DNA from 2 places in the Pseudomonas sp. MM213 genome. Region 2 is predicted to be linked to the other one. Evidence: riboswitches for the same ligand, from Rfam matches in the RefSeq annotation. Region 2 holds a riboswitch; the other holds the start of a gene.

Region 1 (3,400 bases), 1.1 Mb from region 2:
TAGCTGTAAGGCCAGCCATAGAACCCGCCGTCCTTGACCGAGGTGATGTAGTCCGGCACCAGGTCGCTGCCGATTTCATCCCGCTCGTTGACCGCCGTCCACAACGCGCCGCTCCGCGGTTCCCAGGCCATGCCGTTGGGATTGCGCAGGCCCGAGGCGAAAATTCGATGCTTGCCGGTGGCGCGATCCACTTCCCAGATCGCCGCGCGACCTTCTTCCTGATCCATGCCGTTTTCGGCGACGTTGCTGTTGGAGCCCACCGTGACGTACAGCTTGCTGCCGTCCTTGCTGGCGATCACGTTTTTGGTCCAGTGGTGATTCAGCGTGCCGCCCGGCAGATCAACCACTTTGATCGGCGGCGACTTGATGGTCGTGGCGCCGTCCTGGTAGTGAAATCGCAGCAAGCGGTCCGTGTCGGCGACATACAGGTCGTTGCCGACCAGGGTCATGCCGAAGGGCGAATTGAGGTTTTCCAGGAACACCGTGCGAGTTTCGGCGATGCCGTCGTGGTCTTTGTCGCGCAGCAACGTGATGCGGTTCGGGCTCGGGACGCCGGCACCGGCGCGGCCCATGGCTTTCTTCATGACCCAGCCTCTAACGCCTTTGCCATCATCGGGTTTGGGCGGCGCATTGGTTTCGGCGACGAGCACGTCGCCGTTCGGCAGCACGTAGAGCCAACGCGGGTGATCGAGGTTTTCAGCAAATGCCGCCACTTGCGTACCCGCTGCCACCGTGGGTTTCGCGCCGTCCGGCCAGCCGATTGCCGGGGCGATGTTCACTGTCGGGATCAGGGTCTTGTTCGGTTCTGGCAGTCGAGGGGACGGGCCGGTGCCGTCGGAGACTTGCAGGGTGGAGGTCTCGCTGCAGGCAGCGAGCCCTCCTGTGAGGGCGATGACGAGAACGAGCCGGGGCTTGTGCATGCTGATCTTCCCTATAAATGCAGTGACCTGATCAATAGAGAAGTGCAAACCCGCGATGGTTCAACCGGTCAGCCGCGGGCTTCCTTGAACAGTACGGCGATGCCGGGATGATAGTTGCCCGCTTCGTTGCGCAACTTGCGGTAGGCGTAGGGGAAATACCAGGCGACCGCGCAGCTGTGTTCCTTTTGCAGGTCGTCGACCATGTCCTGAAGTTCTTCCGGCGTGGCGCCGTGCTGGGCCTTTTGCGGGGCGACGAACAGGCAGCCGAGTTTCAGGTCGCTGGCGTAGCTGATGCGCTTGGCGTCGCTGGTGATATCGGCCAGGGCCTGCGTCAGGTTCAAGCTGTTGACCCGTGGCCAACGCTGGGTGGTCTGGAGGAAGGCGCGTTCTTCGCTGCTGGCGATGAACAGGTCGGCGCGGGCGTTGCGTTCGCCTTCCTCGTTTTGTTTGCGGGTGGGTGTGTTCTGCAGCGTGACCATTTCCGCCATCCACGCGGCAGCCGAGAGCAAGCCGAGGTTGGCTTTTTCGTCGTACCAGTAAGGCGTGTCGTTATCGCCGCGCACCGCGTTGTAGCGGTCGATACAGTCAAACCAGCGCTCCAGCACCGGGCGCAGGAATTCCAGCTTCGGATTGCTGATGGTCATGCCTTGCATGTGGCTCACCCTTGTTATTGTGTTGTCAGGTTGTGGCGCTTTGATATCACTGCTAGGAGTGTGGCACAAGATTGGCGTCATTTTATTGATCGACGGCAGTTATTCGCCCGACGGTCTCCCGGCTTTAATTGACGCTCCACCCCCAACCCTCTAACCTTCGCGGCTTGTTTCAGGTGCTCTGTGGCGTCGGTCGACAGAGTGAAACAGGGAAGCCGGTGAGTGCGCTCGTTCAATTCATGAACAGTCACGATCCCGGCGCTGCCCCCGCAACGGTAAATGAGTGAAGGCTGCGCCTTGAGCCACTGTGTCGAATGTCGATATGGGAAGGCGCGCAGTCAGGCGAAACGCCGCTCATGAGCCCGGAGACCGGCCTGATCCATTCAGCGGCATCACGGTGGGCGATGCCAGGCTTCTTGCCGTCTATTCTTGTGCCTGCCCGCCGTTATCCAGCCTCAACGGAGAGCTCCCCCATGACTGATACTCCCGATCGTGACGAACGCCATCTGGCGCGTATGCTGCGCAAAAAAGCCGTGATCGACGAACGCATCGCCAACTCCCCGAATGAATGCGGCCTGCTGCTGGTGCTGACCGGTAACGGCAAGGGCAAAAGCAGCTCGGCTTTCGGCATGCTCGCCCGCTCGATGGGCCACGGCATGCAGTGCGGCGTGGTGCAGTTCATCAAGGGGCGCAGCAGCACGGGCGAAGAGTTGTTCTTCCGACGCTTCCCGGAGCAGGTGCGTTTTCATGTGATGGGCGAGGGCTTTACCTGGGAAACCCAGGACCGCCAGCGTGACATCGCCGCCGCCGAAGCCGCGTGGGAAGTGTCCCGCGAACTGTTGCGCGATCCGTCGATTGGCCTGGTGGTGCTCGATGAACTGAACATCGCCCTCAAGCACGGCTACCTTGACCTCGATCAGGTGCTCAGCGACTTGCAGGCGCGTCCGCCGATGCAACACGTGGTCGTCACGGGTCGCGGCGCCAAGCCGGAAATGATCGAGCTGGCTGACACTGTCACTGAAATGGGCGTCATCAAACACGCTTTCCAGGCCGGGATCAAAGCGCAAAAAGGCGTCGAGCTGTGAATCAACCACGTCATTGCCCGGCGGTCTTGATTGCCGCGCCGGCCTCCGGTCAGGGCAAGACCACCGTCACCGCCGCGCTGGCCCGTTTGCATCGCAATCAGGGACGCAAGGTGCGCGTGTTCAAATGCGGCCCGGACTTTCTCGACCCGATGATTCTCGAGCGCGCCAGCGGTGCGCCGGTGTATCAACTGGACATGTGGATGGTCGGCGAGCAGGAAAGTCGTCGACTGTTGTGGGAAGCCGCCGGTGAAGCGGACCTGATCCTGATCGAAGGTGTCATGGGCCTGTTCGACGGCACGCCGTCCAGCGCCGATCTGGCGCGGCACTTTGGTGTGCCGGTGCTCGGGGTGATCGACGGCACGGCGATGGCGCAGACCTTTGGTGCGCTGGCGCTGGGGCTGGCGAAGTATCAGCCGGACTTGCCGTTCGCCGGCGTGCTGGCCAACCGCGTGGGCACCTTGCGCCATGCGCAATTGCTCGAAGGCAGCCTGACCGAAGGCTTGCGCTGGTACGGCGCGTTGTCCCGGGAAACCGGGATCGAGCTGCCGAGTCGGCATCTTGGTCTGGTGCAAGCCAGCGAGCTGAATGACCTCGACCTGCGCCTCGACGCGGCGGCCGAATCGCTGGCCAACAGCTGCGACGTTACGCTGCCACCGCCTGTGGAATTCGCCGCTCCAGAAGTGATCGCCGCCGAGCCGTTGCTGGCCGGTGTCCGAATCGCCGTGGCCCGTGATGAGGCGTTCGC
Region 2 (3,400 bases):
TCAGCGGCAATTCGAGTTGTGCGGCAAGCTCGATCAGGCCCGGTTCGTCGCGCTTCTGGTCGATGCTGGCCAACGCCGTGATCTGCTGAAGTCCGATTTGATGCGCCTGTAATGCCTGATCGAGTAACGCCCGAAGCGTGCTGACGGGGCAGCCGCGCTGGCAGCCCAGGCCGACCACTAACGTCGGCGCTGTGCTGGTGTCGCTCATGCGTGGTATTGACCATCGCTTTTGCGGCGGAACAACCAGGCGCTGATCAGGCCCAGGGCCAGCCAGAATCCGAGGTTGGTCAGCTGCGAAGCGATTTTGAATTGCGTTTCCAGGGCTTGCGGCGCGAGCATCGAGTGCACTTCCGGTTGTGGTGCACCGATCACGTGAGGGACGGCGAGAATCGCCACGCCCAGGATCTTCATCAGCCAGTGGCGGCTGAAAGCGATCAGCGCGATGCCAACGGCGGTGGACGCTGCAGTTCCGATCCACCAGATTTGCCGTTGTGCCAGGTCAGCTGCTGCCGTGCCCGGCAGTTCCGGCGGCAGGCCGAGGGTCGGTGCCAGTACAAACGTCGCGTAACCGGCCAGGCCCCAGAGCAAGCCCTGCGAGGTTTTGGTCGGCGAGCGCAGCGTGTAGAGGCCCGCGAGCATCAGGGCGAAACCGACAGCCACTACCAGGTTGCCGCCAGTCGTCGACAGCACGCGCTGCCAGCCGTCTTCCGGCTCCCAGGCTTCTGCATCGTGGGTGTGAGCGGCGGTACCGGCGGCGTGTTCATGAACTTCAACAGCGGCCGGCTCGGATTTTTCGTAAGTCTCGGCCTGCAGAATCAGCGGAGCGACCCAGAAGCTTTGCAGCAGAGTCAGCAACAGGGCGGCCAGCAGCCCTGTGAAACCTGCGGTTTGCGCAATACGCTTGATCATGTCGACAGGTCTCAATGGCACGGGAAGGCGGAGCTGTGACGGGTATCGTGCGCAGCGTTGTGCACCGCTTCGATGTGCGAGAAACCGGCGAAATACACCAGGCACGCGCCTAGGATCGACGCGCAGACGGCGGCGGTCAGGCGTTGAGCCAGGGTGGTCGTGGTGGTGCTGGTGGATGTGTGGCCGGTGCTGCTGATGATCGACATGGCGCTTCCCTCTGGTCTGTCAGCGGGTGAATAGAGCGCATGGAAGACCCCTGCGAATCGGGCTCGCAGAGATTCAAACAGCGCCCGCCCACCGCGGGTTTGTTATTCAGTGAACGTAATCGTCACTTTGTGTTGCGGGCCGGTCTCCGGGCTCACGAGGGGCTTTGGCGTCAGCCGAAACCTGCAAGCGTCACCTTCCCATGCCGAACTGCTGGCACAGTGGATCTGACGCTTCGCTCGCTTACCGTTGCGGGGGCAGCACCGGACTGACATGGCTTTGAGTAAAGCACATGAATCACCGGTTTCCCGTTTCACCCTGTGAAGGGCACCCGTAACAAGGTGTGTAGGAGAGCATGGGCGGGGGTTGGGCGTCAATTGGCAAGGGTTCTCAACTCGGAACCGAGGTGGATTCTTCGCGGGCAAGCCTCGCTCCTACAGGGGATCGCATTTCTCTGTAGGAGCGAGGCTTGCCCGCGAAGGGGCCGGTACGGGCGCCACAAGACATTGACCCGCCCCCACACCATGCGTAGCCTTGCGCATTCGAGGTTCTTCGGCGTTTGCCGGAGCTAAGAAGGGAACGCGGTCGATGCCGCGGCTGCCCCCGCAACTGTGAACGGTGATGTTCGCTGCCACGCCACTGCAAACCTGTCCAACGGGTTCGCGGAAAGGCGCAGCCAACGCCAGTCTCGCGACAGGCACACCGTCAGCCAGGAGACCTGCCTCGACACGAATTCTCACTACAACCGGGCGGGGTGATCCGGTGGCGAACTCTTCCGCGCGCCTGTCGCTGCGGTCGTCGTCCCGCATGCCCGCCACCTTGCCAAAGGGCATCCGATGAAAACACTGGCCAAACTCCCCGTCACCATCGTTACCGGCTTCCTCGGCTCGGGCAAAACCACCTTGCTGCGGCACATGCTCGATAACGCGCAGGGCCGCCGCATCGCGGTGATCGTCAACGAGTTCGGCGAGCTGGGCATCGACGGCGAAATCCTCAAGCAGTGCTCCATCGGTTGCACCGAAGAAGAAGCCAACGGCCGCGTCTACGAACTGGCCAACGGCTGCCTGTGCTGCACCGTCCAGGAAGAATTTTTCCCGGTGATGCGTGAACTGGTGGCCCGTCGCGGCGACCTCGATCACATTCTGATCGAAACGTCGGGCCTGGCCCTGCCAAAACCTTTGGTCCAGGCCTTCCAGTGGCCGGAAATCCGCAGCGCCTGCACCGTTGACGCGGTGATCACCGTGGTCGACAGCCCGGCCGTGGCGGCCGGCACGTTCGCCGCGTTCCCGGACCAAGTGGATGCCCAGCGCAAACTCGACCCGAACCTGGACCACGAATCGCCGCTGCACGAGCTGTTCGCCGACCAACTGGCCAGCGCCGACCTGGTGATTCTCAACAAGGCCGACCTGATCAGCGCCGAAGACCTGGCCCGCGTACGCCTGGAAGTCGCCGAAGAACTGCCGCCCGCCGTCAAAGTCATCGAAGCCAGCAGCGGTCGCCTGCCACTGGACGTGCTGATCGGTCTCGGCGCCGGCTCCGAAGAACACATCGACAGCCGTCATAGCCACCACGATCATCACCACGACGGCGATGACCATGACGACCACGATCACGACGCGTTCGACTCCATTTCCATCGAACTGCCACAAGCCGACGAAAGCCTGTTGATGGACGCGCTGACGCAATTGGTGGTCAAGCACGGCATCCTGCGGGTCAAGGGTTTCGCGGCGATCCCGAACAAGCCGATGCGTCTGTTGATCCAGGGCGTGGGCACGCGTTTCGACAAGCATTTCGACCGTCAGTGGGGCGCCGACGAAGCGCGCACCACGCGTCTGGTGCTGATCGGCCAGGCGCTCGACGCCGCGCAACTCGAAGCGCAATTGCGCGCCGCGCTCAGCGTTTAACCCATGCACCTGCTCAGGACCCAGCCCGGCGGTTTCGTCTCGGATGACAACATTGCCGACCTTGGACAAACCCCTGCCGAGCTGGTGATCCTGTGCAGCGGCGATTCCAGCCTCGCGCTGCTCGCCGAAGCCGCGCAACAGTTGCCGGACGATTACCCGAGCGTGCGTCTGGCCAACCCGATGCAGGTGCAGAACCACGCCTCGGTCGATTTGTATGTCGACGAAGTGCTGCGCCACGCCAAGGTGATTCTGATCTCGCTGCACGGCGGCATTGCGTATTGGCGTTACGGCGTCGAGCGGTTGGTCGAGCTCTCACAGCGCGGCGTGCAACTGATTCTGGTGCCCGGCGATGATCGCCCGGACCCGGAACTCAGCGACCTGAG

What was found. A riboswitch is a leader RNA that binds a small molecule or an ion and turns the genes downstream of it on or off. The one in region 2 is predicted to bind cobalamin.
Region 1: another riboswitch for cobalamin. It lies ahead of cobO (cob(I)yrinic acid a,c-diamide adenosyltransferase); the one in region 2 lies ahead of cobW (cobalamin biosynthesis protein CobW).

What each region holds. Positions count from the first base shown of each region.
Region 1 covers NZ_CP081943.1:6,519,909-6,523,308, forward strand. Annotated here, with positions in the region: gene K5R88_RS29710 (PQQ-dependent sugar dehydrogenase) at 1-920, opposite strand, end outside; gene K5R88_RS29715 (hypothetical protein) at 989-1,573, opposite strand; cobalamin riboswitch at 1,728-1,962, shown strand; gene cobO (cob(I)yrinic acid a,c-diamide adenosyltransferase) at 2,044-2,655, shown strand; gene K5R88_RS29725 (cobyrinate a,c-diamide synthase) at 2,652-3,400, shown strand, end outside.
Region 2 covers NZ_CP081943.1:826,092-829,491, forward strand. Annotated here, with positions in the region: gene K5R88_RS03890 (cobalamin biosynthesis protein) at 1-208, opposite strand, end outside; gene K5R88_RS03895 (CbtA family protein) at 205-909, opposite strand; gene K5R88_RS03900 (CbtB domain-containing protein) at 921-1,115, opposite strand; cobalamin riboswitch at 1,236-1,463, opposite strand; cobalamin riboswitch at 1,642-1,853, shown strand; gene cobW (cobalamin biosynthesis protein CobW) at 1,950-3,017, shown strand; partial or broken gene cobN (cobaltochelatase subunit CobN) at 3,021-3,400, shown strand, end outside.